DNA from 2 places in the Pseudomonas fluorescens group sp. PF-1 genome. Region 1 is predicted to be linked to the other one. Evidence: riboswitches for the same ligand, from Rfam matches in the RefSeq annotation. Region 1 holds a riboswitch; the other holds the start of a gene.
The links. A riboswitch is a leader RNA that binds a small molecule or an ion and turns the genes downstream of it on or off. The one in region 1 is predicted to bind cobalamin.
Positions count from the first base shown of each region.

Region 1 (14,825 bases):
CACATCGATGTCATTATTATTCTCCAATCGCGGGTATATACCCGCTTAAGTTCTGAAAAACCGGCATCAAGCCAGTTCATCCAGCAATTTCAACAACGTTTCCCGCTTCTCGGCGCCCAAGCGATCAACCAATCGCTGCTGTGCCGCTTCCCAGGCCGGCAGGGCTGCTTTCAAGCGCTCGGCACCGGCTTCGGTCAGGCGGACGATACGGTTACGCATGTCCTCGCCCTCGACCAGCATCACCAGGCCCTCGCCTTCCAGGACGCGCAAATTGCGCCCCAGGGTGCTGCGATCCAGTCCCATGGCCTCGGCCAGGGTGGAAATACTCGGTTGATCCAGACGCTGCAGATTGCACAGCAAAGAATACTGCGCAACGTTGATCCCGAAACCGTCGAGAGCGCCGTCGTAATGCCTGCTGACGCCACGGGCGGCGCGACGCAGGTTGATGCATAAACATTGGGATTCGAGCATGGTGCGTGTATATACCCGTGGTTAAGTGAAAGCAAATTTTTTGTTACATGCGACCCGTAAGAGCAACCCTGCTCGCGCAGCCTTATATCAAGGCCAGCCCGACCAGCATCGCAACTTCCAGCAATTCCAGCAACGCCCCCGCCGTATCGCCCGTCGTCCCGCCTAATCGTCGCAGCATGACCCGTCGCAACCACGCGAACAACACGACTGCCAGCACCACGGCAAAAAAACCACTCAAGCCAGCAATCAGCACGCAGGCCAAGCCACTGACCGCCAACACCTGCTTGCCTGCCGAGCGTGGCAGATGATCGGCCAGCGCCTGACCCAGGCCACCGGCACGTACATAGGGCGTGGTCAGGAACAACCCCAGCAACGCACTGCGACCAAGCAGCGGCACGATGATCAGCGCAAGGGCGTGTTGCTGTTCGATCAAGGCCAGCAGCGCGGCGAATTTCAACAGCAGCACCAACACCAGCGTGACCACCGCCATCGGACCGCTGCGCGGGTCTTTCATGATGGTCAATGTGCGTTCACGGTCGCCGAAGCCACCGAGCCACGCATCGGCGCTGTCGGCCAGGCCGTCCAGGTGCAATGCGCCGCTGAGCAACACCCAAACGGTGAGCAGGAGTGCCGCGTGCAGCAACAGCGGCGCGCCGAGCATCAGCCAGTTGAGGCCCCATAAAATACCGCCGAACAACAAGCCCACCAGCGGATAGAACAGCAGCGACCGCCCCAGCTCCTGCGGTGCCGGCATGCCCGGCAGACGGACCGGCAGGCTGCTGAGAAACTGTAAGGCGATCCAGAACGGCAGCATGGTCAGACCGCTTCCCTTAACAATCCGTCGGACTCGACCGACAGCGAAAACAGTGCGCCATGGCCGACTTCAACGTTGAGTAATTGCTCCCGCGGCAAGCCGCGCGCCTGCGCCAGCAACAAGCGCATGACCCCGCCATGACTGACGAGCAATACCCGCTCGCCCGCGTAGGCAGCATGCAAACGCGCCACCGCCGCCAACACCCGCGCTGCGAACGCCGCGACAGGCTCGCCCTGAGGCGGCGTGAACGAATAAGGATCGGCCCAGAACAACCCGAGGGAATCGGCATCGGTTTCCATCAGCGCCGCAGCGCTCTGCCCCTCCCAGGCGCCGAAATGCAGTTCTTGCAAGTCGGCCTGCCACTCGATCGGCAAGCCCAATCGCCCTGCCAGTTCTTCAGCGAACCGCGCACACCGCTGCAGGGGCGAACTGACCAGACGATCCCAAGGCCCTTGCGCCAGCACCGCCTCGCGCATTTGCTGCCAGCCTTTTTCGGTCAATGCATCATCGAGGCTGCCACGCAAGCCGCCACCGAGCTCGGTTTCGCCGTGACGCAGCATATCCAGACGCAACGTCATGCCGGACGATCCGCCACCGCTGCCTCGGCGAACGTCGCCATCTGCCCGTGCAGGTCGCAGGCCAGACGCAGCAATGGCACGGCCAGCGCCGCGCCGCTGCCCTCGCCCAGTCGCAAGCCGAGGTCGAGCAAGGGTTCGGCACTCAGGGTTTCCAGCACATGGCGGTGCCCCGGCTCGGCACCGCGATGGCCGAACAACAGCCACTGTCGACACTCGGGATTCAAGCGCACCGCGACCAGCGCCGCGACGCTGCAAATGAAACCGTCCACCAGCACCGCAATGCCTTCCTGGGCGCAGGCCAGGTAAGCACCCACCAGTGCCGCAATTTCAAAACCGCCGAGGTTGAACAGGGTCTGCAACGCATCGCCACGCTGAGCCCCGTGCAGCGCCAGCGCGCGCTCGATCACTTGTGCTTTATGGCTGACGCCTGCGGCATTCAAACCGGTGCCCGGCCCGGCCAGATGTACGACCGGACACTCCAGCAATGCGCACGCCAGGGCGCTGGCCGCCGTGGTGTTGCCAATGCCCATTTCGCCACCAATGAATAGCTGAGCGCCCGAGGCGAGCGCGCGCTGCACGCTGTCGCGACCCGCCTGCAGAGCACGCTCACCTTGCGCCTGCGTCATCGCCGGACCTTGCACAAAATTCGCCGTCCCCGGACCGATGTTCAGATGACGCACACCCGACAGGTTCAATGCCGGCGTCACCGTGCCCAGGTCCACCACTTCGAGGCAAGCCCCCAACTGCCGCGCCAGCACGCTGATTGCTGCACCACCGGTGACGAAGTTGTGCAGCATCTGCCCGGTGACTTCCTGGGGAAATGCCGACACGCCTTCGGCCACCACGCCATGGTCACCGGCAAAAATCGCGATCCACAGCTGATCCAGGCTTGGCTTGATCTGCCCTTGCAAGCCCGCCAATTGCACCGCCACCGCTTCGAGCTGGCCGAGCGAACCGGCCGGTTTGGTCAGTTGCTGTTGCCGGGCTTGCGCCTGCTCGAGCACATCGAGGTCGATCGGTTTGCACGGGTTCAGCCACCAGGATTGGGTCATAACGCAGTTCCTTTCAAAGTCAGGGGCAGGCCGGCGACGGTCAGGATGACTCGCTGACAACGCTCGGCCAGAGCTTGATGCAGCCAACCGGCCTCATCGACATAGCGGCGAGTCAATTCGCCCAGCGGCACGACACCCATTCCGGTCTCGTTGCTGACAAAAATGATTTCACCTGGCAGCGACGCCAGGCACTCCAGCAGGGCATCGCGCTCGGCGCTCAGGCGTTGCTCATCGTCGAGCATCAGCAGATTGGTCAGCCACAGGGTCAGGCAATCCACCAACAGGCAGCGTTCGGCACTGGCGGTTTCGCGCAGGACGCGGGCCAATTCCAGCGGCTCTTCGATCAACGCCCATTCGGCCGGACGACGGGCACGGTGATGGGCGACCCGCTGGCTCATTTCACCGTCCAGCGGTTGGCTGGTGGCGATGTAGGTCACTTGGAGCTGGCTGTCTGAGGCGAGTTTTTCGGCCAGACGACTTTTGCCGGAGCGGGCGCCGCCGAGGATCAGTTGGAGCATGTTCATAACCTTTTATTTGGCGGTGTCGCGACAGGCCTCATCGCGGGCTTGCCCGCGATGGGGCCTGCACAGTCACTTCAAATCCCACAGAGCCCCCGCAGCAGCCCGGTATCCAGATGCGTCTCCACCAGATCCGCCAGCCGCTCGATATCCCGCTCGCGCAATCCGTGGTAATCCACGTCCTGCACAGCCTGCAACCCCGCCCAACGCAACAGGGCGCTGCACGCTGCCGGGGATTCGAACAGACCGTGCAGATAGGTGCCGAAAATCTGCCCATCGACACTTTGCGCACCGTCACAGCGTCCGTCATCGAGCAGTACGGCGGCGTTTTCCAGCGCCGGCCCGGTGGTGACGCCGGCATGGATTTCATAACCGCTGACTTCAGCGTTCTCCAGCGCCAGACGCCCGCGCACATTGCGCAGTTGCTTGTGTTCTTCGAGTCGGGTTTCAAACGCCAACAACCCCAGCCCGGCGCTGGACCCCGGAACGCCTTCCAGGCCCAGCGGATCGTGCACCTGCTCGCCGAGCATTTGCAGACCGCCGCAGATGCCCAGCACTTTGCCGCCGTAGCGCAGGTGTCGCGAGATCGCGGTTTCCCAACCGTTGGCGCGCAGATACGCCAGGTCGTTGCGCACGCTTTTCGAGCCCGGAAGAATGATCAGATCAGCTGGCGCAATCGCCTGGCCGGGACCGATGAATTGCAGGTCCACCTGAGGGTGCAGGCGCAACGGGTCGAAATCGGTGTGGTTGCTGATGCGCGGCAGCACCGGCACCACCACTTTCAAAACCTGATCGGCCTTGTCGGTCTGGCGCTGATCGATGCCATCCTCGGCCTCCAGGTGCAGATCCAGCACGTACGGCAGCACGCCGATCACGGGCTTGCCGGTGCGCTGTTCCAGCCAATCGAGGCCGGGTTGCAGCAAGGCGATATCGCCGCGAAAACGATTGATGATGAAGCCCTTGACTCGCGCCTGCTCGCTGGGCGACAGCAGCTCCAGCGTCCCCACCAGATGCGCGAACACCCCGCCACGATTGATGTCGGCGATCAGCAGCACCGGACAATCCACCGCCTCGGCGAAGCCCATGTTGGCGATGTCCCCGGCACGCAGGTTGATCTCCGCTGGGGAGCCCGCACCTTCGACCATCACCACCGGATACGCCGCACTCAACCGCGCATGGGAAGCCAGCACCGCTTGCATGGCGATGGCTTTGTAGTCGTGATAGGCGACGGCGTTCATGGTTGTGACGGCGCGACCATGGATGATCACCTGAGCGCCGGTATCGCTGTTGGGTTTGAGCAGCACCGGGTTCATATCGGTGTGCGGTTCGAGGTAAGCGGCCTGCGCCTGCACGGCTTGTGCGCGACCGATTTCGCCACCGTCGGCCGTCACGGCGCTGTTGAGCGCCATGTTCTGCGGCTTGAACGGCACCACGCTGACGCCCTGACGCGTAACCCAGCGACACAACGCCGTCACCAGTGTGCTTTTACCGGCATCGGATGTGGTGCCCTGCACCATCAACGTTGTCATTGGCCTTCCTTGGCAAAGGCTGCGAATGCGGCGGCAAGACGCACCCAGTCGGCTTCATCGGCAGGCAACCCGAAACGCAGACTGCTGTTGTGCGTGAACAACCGCAGCAAAATGCCGCGCCGGGCCATGAATTCATGCAGTTCTTCGGCGCGATCGGTGATCAACCACTGGAACAATGCGCAGCCGCCATCAGGCTTGAAACCGTGCTGCTCCAGGAGCACCGCCAGACGTTCACTGGCCACTTCCGCGCGCACGCGTTGCAATGCGTGCCCTTCGACATCACGCAGGCAGGCCTGGCCCACCACCCGGGTCGGACCGCTGACGACCCATGGCCCCACTTGTTCGGCGAGCAACTTGAGTAACTTGCGCTCGGCCAGGACAAATCCCAGCCGCACCCCGGCCAGACCAAAGAACTTGCCGAACGAACGCAGCACGATCAGGCCGACCAGATGGGAGAACGGCGCCAGGCTCTGCTGCGGTGTGTTGTCCATGAACGCTTCGTCCACCACCAGCCAGCCACCGCGCTGGGCCAGTCGTGAATGCCAGTCGAGCAGGCGAGCGGGGGGCAGGCTCAAGCCGGTGGGATTATTCGGGTTAACCACCACCAACACATCCAGGCTGTCGACAAAGAAATCGACTTCCTGCTCCAGCACCTCGCGCACGATGTAGCCATTGCGGCGCCACGCTTCGGCATGTTCGGCATAACACGGCGACAGCACGCCCACCTTCCCCGCCCGACGCAGACGCGGCAGTAACTGGATGGCCATCTGCGACCCCGCCACCGGCAATACCTGCAGGGTGCCGTAGTAATCGCAGGCGGCCTGTTCCAGCCCGTCATCGTTTTCCGGCAACCGCGCCCAGGCCCGCAGCGGGATATCCGGAACGGGAAACGGCCAGGGCGCGAGGCCGCTGGACAGGTCAAGCCAATCGGCTTCCTCGATGCCGTATTCGAGCGCCGCCTTGCGCAACCGTCCACCGTGCTCAAGCATAAAATTCAGCCCCCAGGCAGAGAATCAGCAGCCATAACCATACCCCGCGCTGGACCAGTTGCCAGCCACGATCGATGGAGTCGGCATCCGCCGGCACGCCTTCGCCCAGTTGCGGACGTTGATGCAGTTCACCGTGATAGATCGCCGCCCCACCCAATTCGACGCCCAGCGCACCGGCCCCCGCAGCCATCACCGGGCCGGCGTTCGGGCTGTCCCAGGTCGGGCCCTGGGTCCGCCAGCATTTCAGGGCCAGTCGGGTTTGGCCCAGCAAGGCGTAGGTCAGCGCTACCAAACGCGCGGGAATGTAATTGAGCACATCATCGATTTTCGCTGCCGCCCAGCCGAAACGCTCGAAGCGTTCATTGCGATAGCCCCACATGGCGTCCAGCGTGTTGCTCAAACGGTAGAGCACAACGCCTGGCGCACCGGCCACGGCAAACCAGAACAGTGCGGCAAACACGGCGTCACTGCCGTTTTCCAGCACCGATTCGGTGGCGGCACGGGCCACTTCGGTTTTATCCAGTTCGCTGGTCTTGCGGCTGACCAGGTAACTGACGCGCGTACGCGCCTCTTCCAAATCATCGCTGCGCAAGGCCCTGGCCACGGGCTCGACGTGTTCGCCCAGGCTGCGCATGCCGAGGGCGCAGTACAACGCAAGAATCTCGACCATCCAGCCCACATAAGGCGCCCAGGAAAGTGCCGTGGCCAACAAGGTCAGCGGCAACACCGCAATCACCCACGCGGTGACCCCGTGACTGCGCCAGCCGCGACCACCCGCGTTGAAACGTTGCTCGATACGCTCGGCAAACCGACCGAACGCCACCAGCGGATGCCAGCGCTTGGGTTCACCCAGCAGCGCATCCAGCGCCACGGCGGCGACACTCAACAACGCCACACTCATTGGCGCACTCCCCAATAATTTTCATACAACAATTCACTGAGCGGACGCGCCTGCGCCCAGCCTTCAAGGACCAGCATCGGCGCCGGGTAGAATTCCTTGACCGGTCCCAGGCACAAAATGGCCAGTGGTTTGGCACCGGGCGGCAAGCCGAGCAAATCGGCCAGGGCTTGCGGTTCGAACAGCGAGACCCAGCCCATGCCCAAGCCTTCGGCCCGGGAGGCCAGCCACAGGTTCTGGATCGCGCAGGACAACGAAGCCATGTCCATTTCCGGCAAGGTGCGACGACCGAAAATATGCCGCTCGCGATCGTCCATCAGCGCCGCCACCAACACCTCGGCGCAGTCATTAATGCCTTCGACCTTGAGCTGCATGAATTCGTCGGTGCGTTCGCCGAGGGCTTCGGCGGTGCGAATGCGCTCTTGCTCCACCAGTTCCCGGATCTGGCCGCGCAGGGCTCGGTCGCTGATGCGGATAAACCGCCAGGGCTGCATCAAGCCGACACTTGGCGCCTGGTGCGCGGCTTCGAGCAACCGCCGCAGCAATTCAGGCTCGACCGTGCCACCGCTGAAGTGACGCATGTCGCGGCGTTCACCGATGGCCCGGTAGACCGCTGCGCGTTCGGCTTCGGAAAAGGCGTTGTCGGTCATGGCCTCTTCGCTGGCAAGCCAGCGCCTACAGGGTTCAGGTGATCAACTGCAGGAGCCGGCTTGCCGGCGAACGCGTCCTCAAGATCGGGTGCAAACAATGCGGCTACAGCGGTCGGATTGGACGGAAAATAGAAATGCACATAAGAGGCCGTCATCCGCCCCTCACGATAAACCGCCTCCGCCCCGCGCCCGCCATTGGGGCTCAAGCCACGGGCAATCGGCACGAGCCCGGTGGTGGTCAGCGAATGATGATAGGTATGCCCACGCAGGGAACCTTCCGGCAATTCGACAGCCTGCAGCGCCAGTGCCGCCAGACGCTTTTGCATCACCGCATCCCCGGCCAGCAGGCCGACCAATTCTGCACGCGTACCTTCGACATCGGTGAGCGAATCGAGCAAATACAACATGCCGCCACATTCGGCGAGCAAGGGTTTGCCCGCCTCGTGGTGCGCGCGAATCGCGCTCAGCATCGAGGTGTTTTGCGACAACGCCACATGATGCAATTCCGGGTAGCCGCCCGGCAGATAGAGGCTGTCTGCCTCGGGTAGCCGACTGTCACGCATCGGTGAAAAGAACGACAACTCGGCGCCCATGGCCCGCAACAAATCCAGGCTGGCGCCATAGGTAAAGGCAAACGCTTCATCACGGGCCACGGCAATGCGCACACCCGCCAGCAAGGGTTCGGCAGCGATCACATCCGGGGCTGCGAATTCCACGGCCGGCAGAAGCGCCACCTCGCAACTGCTGGCTAGGGCTTCGGCCGCCGCATCGAGGCGAAGATCGAGATCGTTCAACTCACTGGCCTGCACCAGGCCAAGGTGACGACTCGGCAATTCGATGGCGGTTTCGCGGGACAACGCGCCATACCAACGCAGGCCTTCGGTCAGGCTGCCTTCAAGCAACTGCGCGTGACGCAGGGTGCCCACGCGGTTGGCCAGGACACCGGCAAACGGCAAGTCAGGTTGATAGCGCGCCAGCCCCAGGGCCAGGGCACCAAAGGTCTGCGCCATGGCGGTGCCGTCGATCACGCCCAGCACCGGCACGCCGAAGTGCCGCGCCAGGTCAGCACTGGACGGCGTGCCATCGAACAGCCCCATGACACCTTCGATGAGGATCAGGTCCGCTTCGCCTGCGGCCTCCCACAACAGACGCCGACTCTCCTGCTCGCCGACCATCCACATGTCCAGCTGATACACCGGCGCACCGCTGGCGCGCTCCAGAATCATCGGATCGAGAAAGTCCGGGCCACATTTGAACACACGAACCTTGCGTCCCTGATTGCGATGCAAACGGGCCAGCGCGGCGGTGACGGTGGTCTTGCCCTGACCGGAGGCCGGCGCGGCAATCAGTACGGCCGGGCATTGACGAGGGCTATTCATACCGTGCGACTCACAACTCGACGCCTTTCTGCGCCTTGATACCGGCCTGGAAGGCGTGCTTGATCATGCCCATTTCAGTGACGGTGTCGGCCAGCTCGATCATCTCAGGCTTGGCGCCACGACCGGTGACCACCACGTGCTGCATTGGCGGGCGAGCCTGCAAGTCACTGAGCACCCGATCCAGATCGAGGTAACCGTGCTTGAGGGCGATGTTCAACTCATCCAGCACCACCAGGCCGATGGATGGATCGCGCAGCAGTTCACGGGACACTTCCCACGCGGCTTCGGCGGCGGCGATGTCGCGCTGACGATCCTGGGTTTCCCAGGTAAAGCCTTCGCCCATCACATGAAAACGCACCTGTTCCGGGAAGCGCCGGAAGAACAGCTCTTCACCCGTGCTGTTGCGCCCCTTGATGAACTGCACCACACCGCACTGCATGCCATGGCCCATCGAGCGGGCCAGCATGCCGAACGCCGAGCTGCTCTTGCCTTTGCCGTTGCCGGTCAGCACCAGCAGCAGGCCGCATTCATTCGGGGAGTTGGCGATGCGTTCATCGATTACGGCTTTTTTGCGCAACATGCGCGCCAGATGACGTTCGTCACGATCAGGGGTATCAGTCATGGGAGAGCTCTCCGTTGAGGCAGGATAACGGCGGGCAGGCACAAGAACAGACGGCAAGAAGCCTGGCATCGCCCACCGTGATGCCGCTTGAATGGATCAGGCCGGTCTCCGGGCTCATGAGCGGCGTTGGCCTGGCTGCGCGCCTTCCCGCATCGATGACGACGCAGTGGCTCAAGGCGCAGCTTTCACTCATTTACCGTTGCGGGGGCAGCGCCGGGATCGAAGGCCTTCACGCATTGAAGGACCTGCTCACCGGCTTCCCTGTTTCACTCTGTCGACCCAAGTCACAGAGCACCTGAAACAAGCCGCGAAGGTTAGAGGGTTGGGGGTGGAGCGTCAATTGAAGACGGGGTACGCGGGCGAATAACTGCCATTGATCAATAAACTGACGCCAATCTTGTGCCACACTTCAAGCAATGATATCAAAGAGCCACAACCCCACATCACAATAACAAGGGTGAGCCCCATGCAAGGCATGATCATCAGCAATCCGCAACTGGAATTCCTGCGCCCGGTGCTGGAGCGCTGGTTTGACTGTATCGACCGCTACAACGCCGTACGCGGCGATAACGAAACGCCTTACTGGCTCGACGAAAAAGCCAATCTCGGCCTGCTTTCCGCCGCTGCCTGGATGGCCGAAATGGTCACCCTGCAACAATCGCCCACCCGCAAACAAATCGATGAAGGCGAACGCAACGGTCGTGCCGACTTGTTTATCGCCACACCCGAAGCTCGCGCCTGGATTCAAGCCACACAACGCTGGCCACGGGTGAACAGCCTGAACCTGACCCAGGCCCTGCTCGATATCACCAGCGAGGCCAAACGCGTCAGCTACGCCAGCGACCTGAGACTCGGCTGCCTGTTTGTGGCACCGCAGAAAACCCAACATGGCGCCACCCCGGAAGAATTGCAGGACATGGTGGACGACCTGCAAAAGGAGCACACCTGCGCCGTCGCCTGGTATTTCCCCTACGCCTACCGCAAGTTGCACAACGAAGGAGGTCACTATCATCCCGGCATTGCCGTGCTGTTCAAGGAAGCTCGCGGCTAACGGTTGAACCATCGCGCGACGTAACTTCTCTACTGATCAGGTCACTGCATTCATAGGGAAGATCAGTATGCGCAAGCCCCAACTCGTACTCGCTATCGCGCTCGCCGGAGGACTCGCCGCTTGCGGTGAAACCTCCAGCCTGCAAGTCTCCGACGGCACCGGCCCGTCACCCAGGCTCCCAGAACCCAACAAGACGTTGATTCCGACGGTCAACATCGCCCCGGCGATCGGCTGGCCGGAGGGCGCCAAACCCGTCGCCGCTGCCGGTACCCAAGTAGCCGTGTTCGCCGAGAACCTCAACCACCCGCGCTGGCTCTATGTGCTGCCCAATGGCGACGTGCTGGTGGCCGAAACCAATGCACCGCCCAAACCCGATGACGGGACAGGCATACGCGGCTGGGTCATGAAGAAAGTCATGGGGCGCGCCGGCGCGGGCGTGCCGAGCGCCAATCGCATCACCCTGCTGCGCGACCAGGACCACGACGGCATCGCGGAAACCCGCACGGTGTTTCTGGAAAACCTGAACTCCCCCTTCGGCATGGCGCTGGTCGGCAATGACCTGTACATCGCCGACACCGATCGATTGCTGCGTTTTCACTACGAAAACGGCGATACAGCGATCAAGTCGCAACCGATCAAAGTACTCGACCTGCCCGGCGGCACGCTGAATCACCACTGGACCAAAAACGTCATCGCCAGCAAGGACGGCAGCAAGCTGTATGTCACGGTGGGTTCGAACAGCAACGTTGCCGAAAACGGCCTGGACAAGGAAGAAGGCCGTGCGGCGATCTGGGAAGTGGACCGCGCCACCGGCAACCACCGGATCTTTGCCTCGGGCTTGCGCAACCCCAATGGCCTGTCCTGGGAGCCGCAAAGCGGGGCACTGTGGACGTCGGTCAATGAGCGCGATGAAATCGGCAGCGATCTGGTGCCGGACTACATCACCTCGGTCAAGGACGGCGCGTTCTATGGCTGGCCATTCAGCTATTACGGCCAGCATGTCGACGTTCGCGTCGAGCCGCAAAACCCGGACATGGTGGCCAAGGCTATCGCGCCAGACTATGCGGTCGGCCCGCACACCGCTTCCCTGGGACTGACGTTCGCCGAAGGCAGCCGGTTGCCGGCGCCATTCACCCAGGGCGCCTTCGTTGGCCAGCACGGCTCATGGAACCGCAAGCCGCACAGTGGCTACAAAGTGATATTCGTGCCGTTCGACGCCGGCAAACCAAGCGGGCAGCCGGTGGATGTGCTCACGGGTTTTCTCAATGACCAAGAAAAAGCCATGGGCCGGCCAGTGGGCGTGGTGATAGATCAGCAAGGCGCCTTGTTGGTGGCGGACGATGTAGGGAACAAGGTTTGGCGGGTTTCAGCAGTCAAATAAGTACACATCAAACCTGTGGGAGCGGGCTTGCCCGCGATAGGGCCGGCCCTTGCAATATCGATGCTGCCTGAACTGCCGCTATGGCGGGCAAGACCGCCCCCGCAAGAATCACCGTTTGCGGCAGAGCGTGAGCCCATCGCCCAACGGCAACATCGACAGGTCCAAGCGCGAATCATCCTTCAAGGCACGGTTGAGCGCCTGGATGGCTCGGGTGTCTGCGCTCAGCGGACGCTCTTCCAGTACCCGCCCGCTCCACAGCGTGTTATCGAACACCGCCAATCCACCCACCCGCAGCAGCCGCAGCGCGTGTTCAAGGTAGGTGGGATAATTGGCCTTGTCGGCGTCGATGAAGACCAGATCGAATTGCCCGCCCTGCCCTTGCCTCTCCAGTTCGGCGAGGGTCTCCAGCGCGGGTGCCAAACGCAGATCAATACGCTCGGCTAGGCCGGCTTCCCGCCAGTAACGACGTGCGGTGGCATTGTAGTCGCCGGGAATATCGCAGCAGATCATCGAGCCGTCATCGGGCAGTGCCGCAGCCATGCACAGCGCGCTGTACCCCGTAAACGTTCCGATTTCCAGCAGACGTCGCGCGCCAGTCAGCTTCACCAGCAATGCAAGAAACTGCCCCTGCTCCGGCGCCACCTGCCAGCGCGCCATGGGCAACGCCTGGGTTTCGTCGCGCAAGCGTTTGAGCAGCGGGGTTTCGCGCAGGGACACATCAAGCAGGTAGTGATAGAGCGAATCGTCAAGATTGAGCGTGCGAGCGGTCATGACAGCACCCTCTGGCTGTTACGGGTTGCGCGCCAGGTGTTCCGGTTGCAGGACGCGCTTGGCGCTCAGGTAGGCTTTCTGCCAATACGCCTTGGACAAGCTGTCGAGCTTCACCGTGCCGCCGGTGGCAGGCGCGTGGACGAAGCGACCTTCGCCGACGTAGATGCCTGCATGACTGACCTGCGAACCGCCATTGGTGGCGAAGAAGATCAGGTCACCTGTCTGCAGGCCTTCCTTGCCCACATTGGCCGCTTGCATGGAGATCATTTCGCGAGTGGTGCGCGGCAGCGAGATACCGGTGACATCACGGTACACGTAGCCGATCAGCCCGCTGCAATCGAACCCGGAATCCGGTGTATTGCCACCCCAGCGATACGGCGTACCCACCAGGCCCAACGCACGAAACAGTACGTCTTCCGCTTCAGGCGAAAAGGCTTGGGAGGAACCGAAAACGAGAGGAGTGCGAGCCACCGGCGCAGGCGGCGGTGTGCGGCTGGCGCAAGCGCTGAGCAGCGCTGCGAAAAGCATGATTGCGAGGCGGGCCGACGTCGACATAAGCAGAGCATCCTGATCTGGCTGCGGCGTTTTTCTGCTGGGGGTGCAGAAAAGAAAACCGCCTGCGCGTTACGCAGGCGGTTTGCCATCATTCATAGACCAGATTCTAGCGCTTATGCGGCAAACTTCAAGTAAGACTTTAAGTTCGCCCTACAAAATGTCCGCTTAATTGCGTGCGGTCACAATCGGAGCCGCGTTTGGCGCCATCGCGAGAGCTCGCTTGGCTTCGATGAAGGTCTTGCTCCAGTAGCTGTCGCCCAGGCTATCAATCCGGACACCACCGCTTTTGCGGCTGCTGGAGTGGATGAACTGGTTGTCACCCAGGTAGATCCCGGCGTGACTGACACGACCACGACGACCGTTGGTGGCGAAGAACAGCAGATCGCCAGGCTTGAGCTTGCTGCGAGACACCAGTGGCGCATCCACGTTGATCATTTCGCGAGTGGAGCGTGGCAGGTTCATGCCGGCTTGTTCACGGAACAGATAGCCAATAAACCCACTGCAATCGAAACCGGCTTCAGAAGTACCGCCAAAACGGTAACGGGTACCGATCAGGGACATGCCGCGTTCGAGGATGCTGTCAGCCAGCGCCGGAAGTTGATACGACTTGCCATCGGCGAAGTCAGCCAGCTCTTTTTCAGTGGCCTTCTCTTCCTGGTAAAAAGCGTCCTGGTAAAGAGCGGACGACTGTGCGGTAACAGAATTTTTAACCTGTTGCTGCTGCTGTTGCTGTTGCTGGGACACTGGAGAGTGAGCAGCGCAACCGAACAACAGGGTGACGAGTGCGAGAGGCACGAGGGGTGCGAAGCGCTTTAGCATGGGCACGACCGTGGCTGATAGTTGTAAAGAAGTCGAGACTATGCCCGCTATCATCCTCATTTGCAAATTCAATCGAACTTTTTGTGACTTATCGGTTTCTTGCCAACATCTAAGCGCTTAAGCCCATATTAAACACTTGCGCAGCCTGCAGCCCTGCAGGAAAGCGTATTTCCTGGCGCCTGAAATATGCCGAAAGCCCCGCCGGCCTTGGCATTCCCGGCTTTTTTTCTACCAGCCGAGCGTCTCTTTCAGGAAGGGAATAGTCAGCTTGCGCTGTGCTTGAAGGGAGGCCTGATCGAGCCGCTCGAGCAATTCGAAAAGCGCACTCATGCTGCGTGTTCCACGGGTCAAAATAAAATGCCCGACCTCGTCGGTCAGATGCAGTCCCCGCCGCGATGCGCGAAGTTGCAGGGCACGCAATTTGTCTTCGTCCGAAAGCGGACGCATCTGGAAGATCAGCGCCAGGGTCAGGCGGGATTTGAGGTCTGCCAGCTTCACCGGCAGCTCACGCGGGGAAGTCGATGCGGCAATCAACAGCCGTCGGCCACTGTCGCGCAGGCGATTGAACAGATGGAACAGCGCTTCTTCCCAGTCGGCCTTGCCGGCCACCGCTTGAAGATCATCCAGGCAGACCAGTTCGTACTGTTCAAGGTTGTCGAGAATTTCGATACCGCGGTCCAGGAATTCGGCCAACGGCAAATACACCGCCGGCTCGCCCAACTGCTCGAAGCGCAGGCAGGCCGCCTGC
Region 1 is NZ_JBTMNG010000001.1:1,573,563-1,588,387, reverse strand. It holds gene ACX3YD_RS07575 (MFS transporter) at 1-14, opposite strand, end outside; gene ACX3YD_RS07570 (MarR family winged helix-turn-helix transcriptional regulator) at 67-471, opposite strand; gene ACX3YD_RS07565 (adenosylcobinamide-GDP ribazoletransferase) at 554-1,285, opposite strand; gene cobC (alpha-ribazole phosphatase family protein) at 1,288-1,863, opposite strand; gene cobT (nicotinate-nucleotide--dimethylbenzimidazole phosphoribosyltransferase) at 1,860-2,915, opposite strand; gene cobU (bifunctional adenosylcobinamide kinase/adenosylcobinamide-phosphate guanylyltransferase) at 2,912-3,433, opposite strand; gene ACX3YD_RS07545 (cobyric acid synthase) at 3,511-4,962, opposite strand; gene cobD (threonine-phosphate decarboxylase CobD) at 4,959-5,951, opposite strand; gene cbiB (adenosylcobinamide-phosphate synthase CbiB) at 5,944-6,852, opposite strand; gene bluB (5,6-dimethylbenzimidazole synthase) at 6,849-7,499, opposite strand; gene ACX3YD_RS07525 (cobyrinate a,c-diamide synthase) at 7,496-8,878, opposite strand; gene cobO (cob(I)yrinic acid a,c-diamide adenosyltransferase) at 8,889-9,500, opposite strand; cobalamin riboswitch at 9,583-9,814, opposite strand; gene ACX3YD_RS07515 (hypothetical protein) at 9,967-10,551, shown strand; gene ACX3YD_RS07510 (PQQ-dependent sugar dehydrogenase) at 10,619-11,932, shown strand; gene ACX3YD_RS07505 (O-methyltransferase) at 12,041-12,703, opposite strand; gene ACX3YD_RS07500 (C40 family peptidase) at 12,722-13,258, opposite strand; gene ACX3YD_RS07495 (C40 family peptidase) at 13,424-14,077, opposite strand; gene hda (DnaA regulatory inactivator Hda) at 14,306-14,825, opposite strand, start outside.

Region 2 (14,825 bases), 1.2 Mb from region 1:
CAAATAGGCATCCGCCAGCAACGCGTATTGATGATCGTCGATCAACCGGGTGGTGGCATCGAAGGCGAACAGGTTATCGACTGTCGCCGCCATTTCGAACGCGCCCTTGTAGCCGTGACGCTTGACGCCTTCGAGCCACTTCGGATTGGCCGTCCGAGAGCGGATGACCCGGTTCAGTTCTTCCTTGAGCGTGCGGATTCTGGGCAGGTCCGGCTGGCTATGGTCGCCGTGATAACTGGCCGCCGTTGCACCACTGAGGCTTTCCACGGCGGCCAACATGCCTCCCTGGAACTGGTAATAGTCGTTAGAGTCGAGCAGATCGTGCTCGCGGTTGTCCTGGTTTTGCAGCACCGCTTGCACCTGGCTCAGGCGCTGGGCGAACTGCTCGCGGGCAGCGGTGCCTTCGTCGGAACCGCCGTAGGCGTAGCCACCCCAGTTCAGATACACCTCGGCCAGATCCTCGCGGCTCTGCCACAGGCGACCGTCAATGGCACCCTGCACGCCCGCGCCATACGCGCCGGGCTTGGCACCGAAGATGCGCCAACCGGCCTGGCGTCTGGCCGCGTCTTCGTCCAGTCCCGATTGCAACAACGCTTCACGTTCGGCGCGAACCTTGGCCGCCAGGGGGTTGAGGTCGTCGGGTTCGTCCAGCGCGGCGACCGCTTGCACGGCGGCGTCGAACAGGCGGATCAGATTGGCGAAGGCATCGCGGAAGAAACCCGAGACGCGCAACGTCACGTCGACGCGGGGGCGGTCGAGCAAACTCAGCGGCAGGATTTCAAAGTCGTCGACCCGCTGGCTACCGGTCGCCCACACCGGACGCACGCCCATCAGCGCCATGGCCTGTGCAATGTCGTCACCACCGGTGCGCATGGTCGCAGTGCCCCACACCGACAGGCCGAGCTGGCGCAGGTGATCGCCGTGGTCTTGCAGGTGCCGTTCGAGAATCAGGTTGGCTGACTGGAAACCGATGCGCCATGCCGTGGTGGTGGGCAGGTTGCGCACGTCCACCGAGTAAAAATTGCGTCCGGTGGGTAGCACGTCCAACCGCCCGCGACTCGGTGCGCCGCTGGGGCCGGCCGGAACGAAGCGCCCGCTCAGGGCATCGAGCAGACCGCGCATTTCGGCCGGGCCACAGGCGTCCAGGCGTGGCGCGACCACTTCGCGCAGGTTGTCGAGAATGGCTTGCACCTCGGTCCAACCGGCCTCCTGTAGGAGCGAGCTTGCTCGCGGGGGTGTGTCAGCCGCATTGATGTCAACTGACACACCATCGCGAGCAGGCTCGCTCCTACAAGGGGCATCCAGCGCCTGAGAGATCAGTTGTGTGGCAAACAGTTCCAGGCGTTCGCGGGTGTCGCCGGTAATGCGCCAGGGTTCATCGCTGATCGACAACAACGCATGCGGACGCGGCCCGTTCCACGGCTCGGCCAGTGCACAATCGAGCGGATCGAACCCCAGTTCAAAGGCTTTCGCCAGCGCCCTGAGCAGGCTTGATTGCGCACCACGCCCATCGCCACGGGGAATGCGCAGCAGTGCGAGCAAGGTGTCGATGCGCAGGCGCCCGGTCGGTGACTCACCGAACACGTGTAGGCCATCGCGGATCTGCGACTCTTTCAAATCGCACAGGTAGGTGTCCAGACGCGGCAACCAGATCGCCGCGTCGGCATCGCTGTCGAGTTGTTCGTCCAGTTGCAGTTCGCGGTCAATATGAGTGTCGCGCACCAGTTGCAGGATGTCGCGTTGCAACTCCCGGGCACGTCTCGGATCAAGCAGTTGCGCTTCGTAGTACTCATCCGCCAACAGCTCGAGATTGCGCAGCGGGCCGTAGGTTTCGGCGCGGGTCAACGGCGGCATCAAGTGGTCGATGATCACCGCTTGGGTGCGCCGCTTGGCCTGGGCGCCCTCGCCCGGATCGTTGACGATGAACGGATAGATATTCGGCAACGGCCCGAGCAACGCGTCCGGCCAGCAGTGTTCAGAGAGCCCGACACCCTTGCCCGGCAGCCATTCGAGGTTGCCGTGCTTGCCGACGTGGATCACGCCGTGGGCGCCGTAGGTGTTGCGCAACCAGAAGTAAAACGCCAGATAACCGTGGGGCGGCACCAGGTCGGGGTCGTGATACACCGCGCTCGGGTCCACCTGATAGCCCCGCGCCGGTTGAATGCCGACGAACGTCAGGCCGAAACGCAACCCGGCAATCATCATCCGCCCGGCACGGCACATCGGATCGCTCTCGGGTGCACCCCAGCGTTGTAGCACTGCCTGGCGGTTGGCTTCGGGCAGCGCGTTGAACATCTGCAGGTAGTCGACCATGGCCAGGCTTTGCTGACACGGGCGCTGGTCGAGGGTGTCAAGATCGTTGCTGACGCCGCCGAGCAGTTGCTGGATCAACGCGGTGCCGCTGTCCGGCAACGGCGCGGGCAAAGGATAACCTTCGGCCTGCAGTGCACGGAGGATATTCAGTGCCGCAGCCGGGGTGTCTAGGCCGACGCCATTGCCGATACGCCCGTCGCGGGTCGGGTAATTGGCGAGAATCAGCGCGACGCGTTTTTCGGCATTCGGCAGCCGCGCCAGATCAATCCAGCGCCGCGCCAGTTCGGCGACAAAGTCCATGCGTTCCGGTTGCGCGCGGTAGCAGACCACATCGGACTGACTGCGCTCACTGCGCCAGGCCAGGTCCTTGAAGCTGATCGGTCGGCTGATGATTCGCCCGTCCAGTTCCGGCAGGGCGATATGCATCGCCAGATCACGCGGGCCGAGCCCTTGTTCGCTGGCGCGCCATCCCGGTTCGTTATCCTGGGCGCAAATTGCCTGAATCACCGGGATATTGCGGCGAAACGGACGCAAATGCGGAGCTTCAGGACTCGATTGGGCGAAACCGGTGGTGTTGAGAATCACCGAGGCGCAGACCTCGTCCAGCCAGTCCTCGACCACCGACAGGCAGCCGGGTTCTTTCAAACTGGCCAGGGCGATAGGCAACGGATTCAACCCCGCTGCCTGCAAACGCTGACAGAAGACGTCGATGAAAGCGGTGTTCGCCGCCTGCAAGTGCGAGCGGTAGAACAGCACCGCCGCCACCGGTTGATCGGTCCGCCATTCGGCTTGCCAATCACTCAGTTGCGCCGGACTTTTGTGTGGGTGGTAGATCGCCGTGCGCGGCAAGGCTTGTGGCTCGGACCAGGCGTAATCACGGCCCAGCCAGCGATTGGCCAGGCAGCGAAAAAAGCCCAGGGCATTGCCCATGCCACCTTGACGCAAAAACTGCCAGAGTCTGTCGCGGTCCTCAGCACCCACGGTGCTAAGGTCGCTGAGCTCCGGGTCCGGACGATCGTCACCCGGCACCAGAATCAGCTGCACCCCGCGCCGGGAAAGCTCTACCAAGCGCTCTACGCCATAACGCCAATAGGCGATGCCGCCGTGCAGCGAGATCAGAATGACCTTGGCGTGGCGCAGCACTTCGTCGACGTACAAATCGACCGAAGCGTGATTCTGCACCTGCATCGGGTTGGCCAGGCGCACGCTCGGGTAATCGTCAGGCAACTGCTGGGCCGCTTCGGCGAGCAGCGCCAGGCTGGAATCGCCGCTGCACAGGATCACCAGCTCGGCGGGGGTTTGCCCAAGGTCGGCAATGTTGTCGTCCGACACGAAACCGCCGGGCTGAGTCCTGAGCAGGTGCATGGCTTATACGCTGAGCGCGGCGCGCAATTGCGTTTCGAGCAGCGCGGCGTCCAGCGCCTGGCCGATCAACACCAGACGTGTGGTGCGTTCTTCTTCGCGCCCCCACTGACGGTCGAAGTGCTTGTCGAAACGAGTGCCCACGCCCTGGATCAAAAGGCGCATCGGTTTATTCGGGATCGCCGCGAAGCCCTTGACCCGCAGGATGCTGTGCTCCACCACCAATTGCGTCAGCGCGTCCATCAGCAAGCTCTCGTCAGAGGCTGGCAGTTCGATGGAGATGGAGTCGAAAGCGTCGTGATCGTGGTCGTCGTGATCATCATCGTCGTGGTGATGATCGTGATGGCTGTGGCGGCTGTCGATGTGTTCTTCGGAACCGGCGCCCAGGCCGATCAGAACGTCCAGTGGCAGGCGACCGCTGCTGGCTTCAATGACTTTCACCGCAGGCGGCAACTCTTCAGCGACTTCCAGGCGCACGCGGGCCAGGTCTTCCGGGCTGATCAGGTCAGCCTTGTTGAGGATTACCAGGTCGGCGCTGGACAACTGATCGGCGAACAGCTCGTGCAGCGGCGATTCGTGGTCCAGGTTCGGGTCGAGTTTGCGCTGGGCGTCCACCTGATCCGGGAACGCGGCGAAGGTGCCGGCGGCCACGGCCGGGCTATCGACCACGGTGATCACCGCGTCAACGGTGCAGGCGCTGCGGATTTCCGGCCACTGGAAGGCCTGGACCAGCGGCTTTGGCAGCGCCAGGCCGGAGGTTTCGATGAGGATATGGTCGAGATCGCCGCGACGGGCAACCAGTTCGCGCATCACCGGGAAGAACTCTTCCTGAACGGTGCAACACAGGCAGCCGTTGGCCAGTTCGTAGACGCGGCCATTGGCTTCTTCTTCGGTGCAACCGATGGAGCACTGCTTGAGGATTTCGCCGTCGATGCCCAGCTCGCCGAACTCGTTGACGATCACCGCGATGCGACGCCCTTGAGCGTTGTCGAGCATGTGCCGCAGCAAGGTGGTTTTGCCCGAGCCGAGGAAGCCGGTAACGATGGTGACGGGGAGTTTGGCCAGTGTTTTCATCGGATGCCCTTTGGCAAGGTGGCGGGCATACGGGACGAGAACCGGCAACGCCTGTGCGCGCCGGAAGCGTTCGCCACCGGATCACCCCGCCCGGTTGTAGTGAGAATCTGTTCGAGGCAGGTCTCCTGGCTGACGGCGTGCCAGTCGCTTGACTGGCGTTGGCTGCGCCTTCCCGCGGGCTCAGGACCTGAGCGTGCAGTGGCGTGGCAGCGAACATCACCGTTCACAGTTGCGGGGGCAGCCGCGGCATTGACCGCGTTCCCTTCTTAGCTTCGGCAAACGCCGAAGAACCTCGAAAGCGCAAGGCTACGCATCGTATTGGGGCGGGTCAATGTTCATGCTGAGTTCTACAGCGCCTGCTCGCGAATCAAGCAACTCAGTCCCGAGTTGAGAACACTTGCCAATTGACGCCCCACCTCTGCCCATGCTCTCCTACACGCCTTGTTACGGGTGCCCTTCACAGGGTGAAACGGGAAACCGGTGAATCATGTGCTTTACTCTAAAGCCATGTCAGTCCGGTGCTGCCCCCGCAACGGTAAGCGAGCGAAGCGTCAGATCCACTGTGCCAGTGCGGCATGGGAAGGTGATGCTTGCAGGTTCAGGCGATAGCCAGCACCCCTCGTGAGCCCGGAGACCGGCCCGCAACACAAAGTGAACCTTACAATCACTGAATGACAAACCCGCGGTGGGCGGGCGCTGTTCGAACCTCTGCGCGCTCGCTCGTGCAGGGATTTGCATGCGCTCCCATTCCCCGCTGACAGAACTGAGGGAAGCGCCATGTCGATCATCAGCACCACCGGCCACAGCACCACCGCCAGCAGCACCACAACCCTGACTCAACGCCTGACCGCCGCCGTGTGTGCGTCGATCCTTGGTGCGTGCCTTGTGTATTTCGCCGGCTTCTCGCACATCGAGGCGGTTCACAACGCCGCTCACGATACCCGTCACAGCGCTGCCTTCCCGTGCCATTGAGACCTGTCGACATGATCAAGCGTATCGCGCAAACCGCGGGGTTCACGGGGCTGCTGGCCGCCCTGCTGCTGACCCTGCTGCAAAGCTTCTGGGTCGCTCCGCTGATTCTGCAGGCCGAAACCTACGAAAAATCCGAACCCGCTGCTGTTGAAGTCCACGAACACGCCGCTGGCGTCGCCGCTCACACCCACGATGCCGAAGCCTGGGAGCCGGAAAACGGCTGGCAGCGCGTGTTGTCGACCACCGGCGGCAATCTGGTGGTGGCTGTCGGTTTCGCCCTGATGCTCGCCGGCCTGTACACCTTGCGCGCGCCGACCAAAACCTCTCAGGGATTGCTCTGGGGCCTGGCCGGTTACGCGACCTTCGTGCTCGCGCCGACCCTTGGCCTGCCGCCGGAACTGCCAGGCACCGCCGCTGCCGACCTGGCGCAACGGCAGACCTGGTGGATTGGCACCGCCGCTTCAACCGCTGTCGGCATCGCGCTGATCGCTTTCAGCCGTCACTGGCTGATGAAAGTCCTCGGTGCAGCCATCATTGCCGTCCCTCATGTGATTGGCGCACCGCAGCCGGACGCGCACTCGATGCTGGCACCGCAAGCACTGGAAACCCAATTCAAAATCGCTTCGCAGCTGACCAATGTCGCGTTCTGGCTGGCCCTGGGCCTGATCAGCGCCTGGCTGTTCCGCCGCAAGAGCGATGGTCAATACCACGCATGACCGATACCGGCACAGCGCCGACCCTGGTGGTCGGCCTGGGCTGCCAACGGGGCTGCCCCGTCACCACGTTACGGGCGTTGCTCGATCAGGCGTTGCAAGCGCACCAGATCGAATTGCATCAGATCAAGGCCCTGGCCAGTATCGACTTGAAGCGAGATGAGCCGGCCCTTGTCGAGCTGGCCGAGCAACTCGCGCTGCCACTGACGTATTTCAGCAGCGAACAGTTGGCCGGCTATGAGCCACAACTCAGTCATCATTCGCAGATCGCCTTCGAGCGAACCGGCTGCTACGGCATAGCGGAAAGTGCCGCACTGGCCCTGGCCGAGCAGTTGACCCATTCGCCGGCCAAACTGCTGATCAAGCGGCAGAAATATGCCCAGGCCACCTTCGCATTGGCCTGCTCGACGTAAAATCCTCGATAATCCGCGCTTTCGATCATGAGCAATCTTCATCTGCTGCCTTGCCCAGCCCCTTTCTCCCACAGGAATCGACGATGACCGTCTACTTCATAGGCGCAGGTCCTGGCGACCCCGAGCTGATCACCGTCAAAGGCCAGCGGCTGATTCGCAGCTGCCCGGTGATCATCTATGCCGGTTCGCTGGTGCCCGCCGCAGTACTGCAAGGACATTGTGCCGAGCAAGTCGTCAACAGCGCCGAACTGCATCTGGAACAGATTATCGACCTGATCAAGACCGCCGACGCCAAGGGCCAGGACGTGGCTCGCGTGCATTCTGGCGACCCGAGCCTGTATGGCGCCATCGGCGAGCAGATTCGCTACCTGCGCGAACTCGGCATTGCCTTTGAAATCATTCCCGGGGTCACCGCTACGGCCGCCTGCGCAGCGCTTTTGGGGGCGGAGCTGACCCTGCCCGACGTCTCACAGAGCGTGATCCTGACTCGCTATGCCGACAAAACCGTGATGCCGGCCGGTGAAGAATTAGGCAGCCTGGCGCAGCATGGAGCCACCATGGCAATTCACCTGGGGGTCAATCATCTGGAAAAGATCCTGGCCGAATTGCTGCCGTATTACGGCGCGGATTGTCCGATTGCAGTGATTCACCGCGCGACCTGGCCGGATCAGGATTGGGTGGTGGGTACGCTGGAAGACATTGCCGGGAAGGTTCAGGCCAAGGGGTTTCGGCGCACGGCCTTAATTCTGGTGGGACGGGTGCTGGGCAGTGACCATTTCAGCGAATCGTCGCTGTATCGCGCGGGGCATGCGCATCTCTATCGACCTTGAACCCTGCTGAATCCTGTGGCGGGGGCTTATCGGATCGCAACAGGTTATCGAACACCCATAAAAAACGGCGCTCACGGGCGCCGTTTTTTAATTTCGCAGCGAACACCTTAGTAGTAGGCGTTTTCTTTCTGCGTGTGGTCAGTCACGTCACGAACACCCTTGAGCTCGGGGATACGCTCGAGCAAGGTGCGCTCGATGCCTTCCTTCAGGGTCACGTCTGCCTGGCCGCAGCCCTGGCAACCACCGCCGAACTGGAGAACGGCGATGCCGTCTTCAACCACATCGATCAGGCTGACCTGGCCGCCGTGGCTGGCCAGCCCCGGGTTGATCTCGGTCTGCAGGTAATAGTTGATGCGCTCGTTGATCGGGCTGTCGGCGTTGACCATCGGGACTTTGGCGTTTGGCGCCTTGATGGTCAGTTGGCCGCCCATGCGGTCGGTGGCGTAGTCGACAACCGCGTCGTCCAGGAAAGCTTCGCTGAACGAATCGATGTAAGCGGTGAAGCTTTTGAGCCCCAGCGCGGTGTCTTCGGGTTTTTCTTCGCCCGGCTTGCAGTAGGCAATGCAGGTTTCGGCGTACTGGGTGCCAGGCTGGGTGATGAAGACGCGGATGCCAATGCCCGGGGTGTTCTGCTTGGAGAGCAGATCAGCCAGATAATCGTGGGCGGCGTCGGTGATGGTTATAGCGGTCATGGAAACTCCTCGCAGGCTTGGGCGCAGTTTACGCCAATCATCGCGCCGGACAAAGTCCCAGTATTTTTGTCAGGAAAGAACGATGGCAACCTCACCCGGCCATTCGCCGTCAATCCCGACTTTAAACCACCGATAGCTGCAGTTGACCACCCAATCGCGGCTTTCCCACGATCCTGATTCGATGGTCGCTTCTTAGTCCGGGACATCAGGCACCTTGCAAAAATCGATCAAAGATTCTGGTAGCGATTCATGTCCAGCACGCCCTCCTCGACCGGATCGGTCTCATGGATATAGCGGCTCAGGTCATGGAAGTACTGCCAGAACTGCGGATGGCTGCGCCTTACGCCCCAGCGATCGACAATCCTCTCGAAGCTGCCGGCGTCTTTGGCGTTTTCCATGGCGTCGACAAAGGCCGGGACTTGTTCGGCGGGAATGTTGAACATGAAGTTCGGGTAGCTGCTCATGACCCCCGGATAAATGGTGAGCGTGTCGAGCCCTGGCTCATACCGCAGCGACTCGCCAAGCAGGAACGCTACGTTGCTGTGTGCGCGGTTGCGCAGCAGGCTGTAGACCACACGTTGGCCACTCGCCGTCTCGACGCGCAGCATGGTCGCTTCAGGCAACTGGTCTATGACCTTGAGTCCGGCCGCCGGGCGCGAAGTCAGGCGACTCAGGGCTTGTTCGGCACCCTGCAAGTCCAGATCGATGTTGGGTCGCGAGCAGTAGGCACCGTCACAGCGATTGATCGGGTCCGGGTTGGCATTGAGCTCGCCATAGCGCGCCAGCAACTGCATGACGAAATCGCGCTTGGGGTCCTTCGGATCGAGTTTCAGCGCCGTCGGCGTGTCGTTGTCGATCGATTCGTAGTCCAGCCACATCTTGAATTTGCCACTGCTCTGGTACCAGTCGTCCAGGTAATCGTCGCGGGAGTTGGCCGGCATCAGGCGCAGGAAGTTCTGCTCCGCGCCGTTACGGATCAAGTCGAAATACAAGCGCGTCTGGGCTTGATGAGAGACGTTGCCGAACACGTCGAAATTCACCGCCAACTGATAGTAAGTGCGCTCCAGCAACGGGAAGTCGAACAGCCAGATGGTTTGCGGCACCTCACCGATCAGGCCCTTGGTCACCGAGGCGCTGTCGAAATGTCGAAAGATACTCAACAAGGCGTTGTCATTGCCTGCCCACAGGCTGGACCAGCTCGGCGGCCGCAAGTCCGCGTAACTGTCCCGGCGCAGGGCTTCATACGCGTTGCGCTTGTCGCGGTAGTCATGCCACAGGCTCAGGACACTGCCAACGTCGTCGTTCTGCCCTGGCATCGCCAATAATGGTGTCGCCTGGCCGCGATACTTCGGATCGGTGATGTAGAGGTCATGTTCCGGGGCCTGGAACAGCGCCCAGAAATTATCGCGAATCACATCCGTGGCAATCTGACCCCGGCAGACCGGGCCGCGAATAAAGGTGCGCACGAAATATTCGGCGTTATCGAGCATGAACTGATAACGCGCCTGGGCCGGGATGGCTTCGAAGGTGGTAAACGGATTGGCCCGGCGTTCCGGCCCGTAGCCCGGCAGCGCGTTGACCTGCCAGTTGCCGTTGTAGAACAGGGTTTTGATCCGCGCCATCTTCGCCGCGCTCAGCGGATAGGTGATGTGGGTCTTGTGCACGATCACGCCCTGTACCGGCCACAGGCGGTAATAGATCTGAGTGCCGGGATCATCATTGGGCCGGCGGGTGTTGATCAGATCGATAGGCTGGCCGCTCGGCGTGCGCGAACGCACCCACTGGAAGAAATGCCCGGGCTCGCCATCCTTGAAATAGATGTGCGCAAGAAACCAGTGCTCGAACAACCAGCGCCCCACCAGACTTTGTCGCGCACCCGGCGCATTCAGCAGGTTCTCCCACTGCACCACCTCCAAGGCTTCTTTCGCACTGGGCGCCAGGCCTTGCTCATCGATGGGCGCGCCAGAGGCCAGCCAGCGTTGCAACGTCTGATATTGCTGATCGGTCAGACCCGTCACCGCCAACGGCATGCCCTCCTTCGGGTGGGAACCGGCATAGGCATCGAACTCCGCCGGCATGGCGCACGTGTTTTCCCGATTCAGACCCAGGACAATCTCTTCGGGCAGCTTGGCATTGGGCTGCATTGGCGCCTTGTGACCCAACTCGAGCATCCGCGCCATCAGCGCGGCCTGACTGCCCTGGGCGTCGAGCACTGAATAGAAGCCCTTTTGCTGCCAGGCACGCTTACCGAACGCGTCATAAAACAACCGGGTCGGCGCGGCGGCCTGACTGCGATCACCGTCATAGACCGGGATTTTGTTGGCGCCGCGCGCCGCGCCTTCGCCACTGCCCAGGTTGAGCTGGCAGGCGGAGTCGTAGCAGGCGTGGCAGGCCACACACTTTTCAGTGAAGATCGGTTGGATGTCACGCGTGTAGGAAATGCCGTTAGATACAGCGGGACTTTGCGCGACGGCGCCCCAGCTAAACAGCAACAATGCAATGCTGATGACGACGCGATACGACATGTCCCTGGTCCCGATCTTTAAAAAACGCGGCGATTCTACCGGTCTGGCCATCACACCATCATGAGCGATATTCACGTTAAATCCAGACATGCTCCAATAGCGCACAGGTTTGCTATCATCCCGGCCCTTCGTCATGGCCTTACCGAGTAGTCCAAATGTCCGATCGCAGCGTTCGCCTTCAAGCTCTCAAGCACGCCCTCAAAGAGCGCATTCTGATTCTCGATGGCGGTATGGGCACGATGATCCAGAGCTATAAGCTCGAGGAGCAGGATTACCGTGGCAAACGCTTTGCCGACTGGCCGAGCGATGTCAAAGGCAACAACGACCTTCTGGTGCTGACGCGCCCGGATGTGATTGGCGGTATCGAAAAAGCCTACCTGGATGCCGGCGCCGACATTCTCGAAACCAACACCTTCAACGCCACTCAGATTTCTCTGGCCGATTACGGCATGCAGGGCCTGGCGTACGAATTAAACGTAGAAGGTGCACGGTTGGCGCGCAAGGTCGCCGACGCCAAGACCCTGGAAACCCCTGACAAGCCGCGCTTCGTCGCCGGCGTGCTCGGCCCGACCAGCCGCACGTGCTCGCTGTCGCCAGACGTGAACAACCCCGGCTACCGCAACGTGACTTTCGATGAACTGGTGGAGAACTACACCGAGTCCACCAAAGGCCTGATCGAAGGCGGCGCCGACCTGATCCTGATCGAAACCATTTTCGACACCCTCAACGCCAAGGCTGCGATCTTTGCCGTTCAAGGCGTGTTCGAAGAACTGGGCATCGAATTGCCGATCATGATCTCCGGCACCATCACCGACGCCTCCGGTCGCACCCTGTCCGGCCAGACCACCGAGGCCTTCTGGAACTCCGTGGCCCACGCCAAGCCGATTTCCGTCGGTTTGAACTGCGCCCTCGGTGCCAGCGAGCTGCGCCCGTACCTGGAAGAGCTGTCGAACAAGGCCAGCACCCACGTCTCGGCGCACCCGAACGCCGGCCTGCCAAACGAATTCGGCGAGTACGACGAATTGCCGGCGCAAACCGCCAAGGTCATCGAAGAGTTTGCCCAAAGCGGCTTCCTGAACATCGTGGGCGGCTGCTGCGGCACCACGCCGGGCCACATCGAAGCCATCGCCAAGGCCGTGGCCGGTTACGCGCCGCGCGAGATTCCGGAAATCCCCAAGGCTTGCCGCCTGTCGGGCCTGGAGCCGTTCACCATCGATCGCAACTCGCTGTTCGTCAACGTCGGTGAGCGCACCAACATCACGGGTTCGGCCAAATTCGCCCGCCTGATCCGCGAAGACAACTACACCGAAGCCCTGGAAGTCGCCCTGCAGCAGGTCGAGGCCGGCGCCCAGGTGATCGACATCAACATGGACGAAGGGATGCTCGATTCGAAGAAGGCCATGGTGACCTTCCTCAATCTGATTGCCGGCGAACCGGACATCTCCCGCGTACCGATCATGATCGACTCCTCCAAGTGGGAAGTGATCGAAGCCGGCCTCAAGTGCATCCAGGGCAAGGGCATCGTCAACTCCATCAGCATGAAGGAAGGTGTCGAGCAGTTCATTCATCACGCCAAGCTGTGCAAGCGTTATGGCGCCGCCGTGGTCGTGATGGCCTTCGACGAAGCCGGCCAGGCCGATACCGAAGCGCGCAAGAAAGAAATCTGCAAACGCTCCTATGACATTCTGGTCAACGAAGTCGGCTTCCCGCCGGAAGACATCATCTTTGACCCGAACATCTTCGCCGTGGCCACCGGCATCGAAGAACACAACAACTACGCGGTGGACTTCATCAACGCCTGTGCCTACATCCGCGACGAACTGCCGTATGCGCTGACCTCGGGCGGCGTGTCCAACGTGTCGTTCTCGTTCCGTGGCAACAACCCGGTGCGTGAAGCGATTCACTCGGTGTTCCTGCTGTACGCGATCCGCGCCGGCCTGACCATGGGTATCGTCAACGCCGGCCAGCTGGAGATCTACGACCAGATCCCGGTGGAGCTGCGCGACGCCGTTGAAGACGTGATCCTCAACCGCACCCCGGAAGGCACCGACGCCCTCCTCGCCATCGCCGACAAGTACAAGGGCGACGGCAGCGTCAAGGAAGCCGAGACCGAAGAGTGGCGCAACTGGGACGTCAACAAGCGCCTGGAGCATGCACTGGTCAAGGGCATCACCACCCACATCGTTGAAGACACCGAAGAGTCCCGTCAATCGTTCGCCCGCCCGATCGAAGTGATCGAAGGTCCACTGATGTCCGGCATGAACATCGTTGGCGACCTGTTCGGCGCCGGCAAAATGTTCCTGCCGCAAGTGGTGAAATCCGCCCGCGTGATGAAACAGGCGGTGGCGCACCTGATCCCGTTCATCGAGCTGGAAAAGGGCGACAAGCCGGAAGCCAAGGGCAAGATCCTGATGGCCACGGTGAAAGGCGACGTGCACGACATCGGCAAGAACATCGTCGGCGTGGTGCTGGGCTGTAACGGCTACGACATCGTCGACCTCGGCGTGATGGTACCGGCGGAGAAAATCCTCCAGGTCGCCAAGGACGAAAAGTGCGACATCATCGGCCTGTCCGGCCTGATCACTCCGTCACTGGATGAAATGGTCCATGTCGCTCGCGAGATGCAGCGCCAGGACTTCCATCTGCCATTGATGATCGGCGGCGCGACCACCTCCAAAGCGCACACGGCAGTGAAGATCGAGCCCAAGTACAGCAACGACGCCGTGGTCTACGTCACCGACGCCTCCCGCGCCGTCGGCGTGGCCACGCAGTTGCTGTCCAAGGAACTGAAGGCCGGTTTCGTCGAGAAAACCCGCGAGGAATACATCGAGGTCCGCGAGCGCACCGCCAACCGCAGCGCCCGCACCGAACGCTTGAGCTACGCCGCGTCGATTGCGAAAAAACCGCAGTTCGACTGGAGCACCTACGAGCCGGTCAAACCGACGTTCACCGGCACCAAAGTGCTGGATAACATCGACCTCAAAGTGCTGGCCGAATACATCGACTGGACACCGTTCTTCATCTCCTGGGACCTGGCCGGCAAGTTCCCGCGCATCCTCCAGGACGAAGTGGTCGGTGAAGCCGCCACCGCGCTGTACGCCGATGCCCAGGAAATGCTCGCCAAACTGATCGACGAGAAGCTGATCAGCGCCCGCGCTGTGTTCGGTTTCTGGCCGGCCAACCAGGTGCGCGACGATGACATCGAAGTTTACGGGGATGACGGCAAGCCCTTGGCCAAGCTGCATCACCTGCGTCAGCAGATCATCAAGACCGACGGCAAGCCGAACTTCTCCCTGGCCGACTTCGTCGCGCCGAAGGACAGCGAAATCACTGACTACGTGGGTGGCTTCATCACCACCGCCGGTATCGGTGCCGAAGAAGTGGCCAAGGCTTATCAGGACGCTGGCGACGACTACAACTCGATCATGGTCAAGGCCCTGGCCGACCGTTTGGCCGAGGCCTGTGCCGAGTGGCTGCACCAGCAGGTGCGAAAAGAACACTGGGGTTATGCCAAGGACGAAACCCTCGACAACGAGGCGTTGATCAAGGAGCAATACACCGGTATCCGCCCTGCCCCGGGCTACCCGGCCTGCCCGGATCACACCGAGAAAGCCACGCTGTTTGCCCTGCTCGACCCCGAGGCCCGCGAAATGCACGCCGGCCGCAGCGGCGTGTTCCTTACCGAGCACTACGCAATGTTCCCGGCGGCGGCGGTCAGCGGCTGGTACTTTGCCCACCCGCAAGCGCAGTATTTTGCCGTGGGCAAGATCGACAAGGACCAGGTGCAGAGCTACACGTCGCGTAAAGGTCAGGAGCTGAGCGTGACTGAGCGCTGGCTGGCACCGAACCTCGGTTACGACAACTGAGTGTTCAATTGAAATAAACCCTGTGGGAACGAGCTTGCTCGCTCCCACAGGTGATTTACCTGTTT
Region 2 is NZ_JBTMNG010000001.1:2,818,503-2,833,327, reverse strand. It holds gene cobN (cobaltochelatase subunit CobN) at 1-3,678, opposite strand, end outside; gene cobW (cobalamin biosynthesis protein CobW) at 3,682-4,749, opposite strand; cobalamin riboswitch at 4,848-5,059, opposite strand; cobalamin riboswitch at 5,181-5,406, shown strand; gene ACX3YD_RS13655 (CbtB domain-containing protein) at 5,527-5,721, shown strand; gene ACX3YD_RS13650 (CbtA family protein) at 5,733-6,437, shown strand; gene ACX3YD_RS13645 (cobalamin biosynthesis protein) at 6,434-6,847, shown strand; gene cobM (precorrin-4 C(11)-methyltransferase) at 6,931-7,677, shown strand; gene nfuA (Fe-S biogenesis protein NfuA) at 7,785-8,369, opposite strand; gene ACX3YD_RS13630 (fatty acid cis/trans isomerase) at 8,597-10,894, opposite strand; gene metH (methionine synthase) at 11,050-14,760, shown strand; gene ACX3YD_RS13620 (NEL-type E3 ubiquitin ligase domain-containing protein) at 14,816-14,825, opposite strand, start outside.
Region 2: linked by a shared signal. The riboswitch ahead of ACX3YD_RS13655 (CbtB domain-containing protein) and the one ahead of cobO (cob(I)yrinic acid a,c-diamide adenosyltransferase) in region 1 are both predicted to bind cobalamin.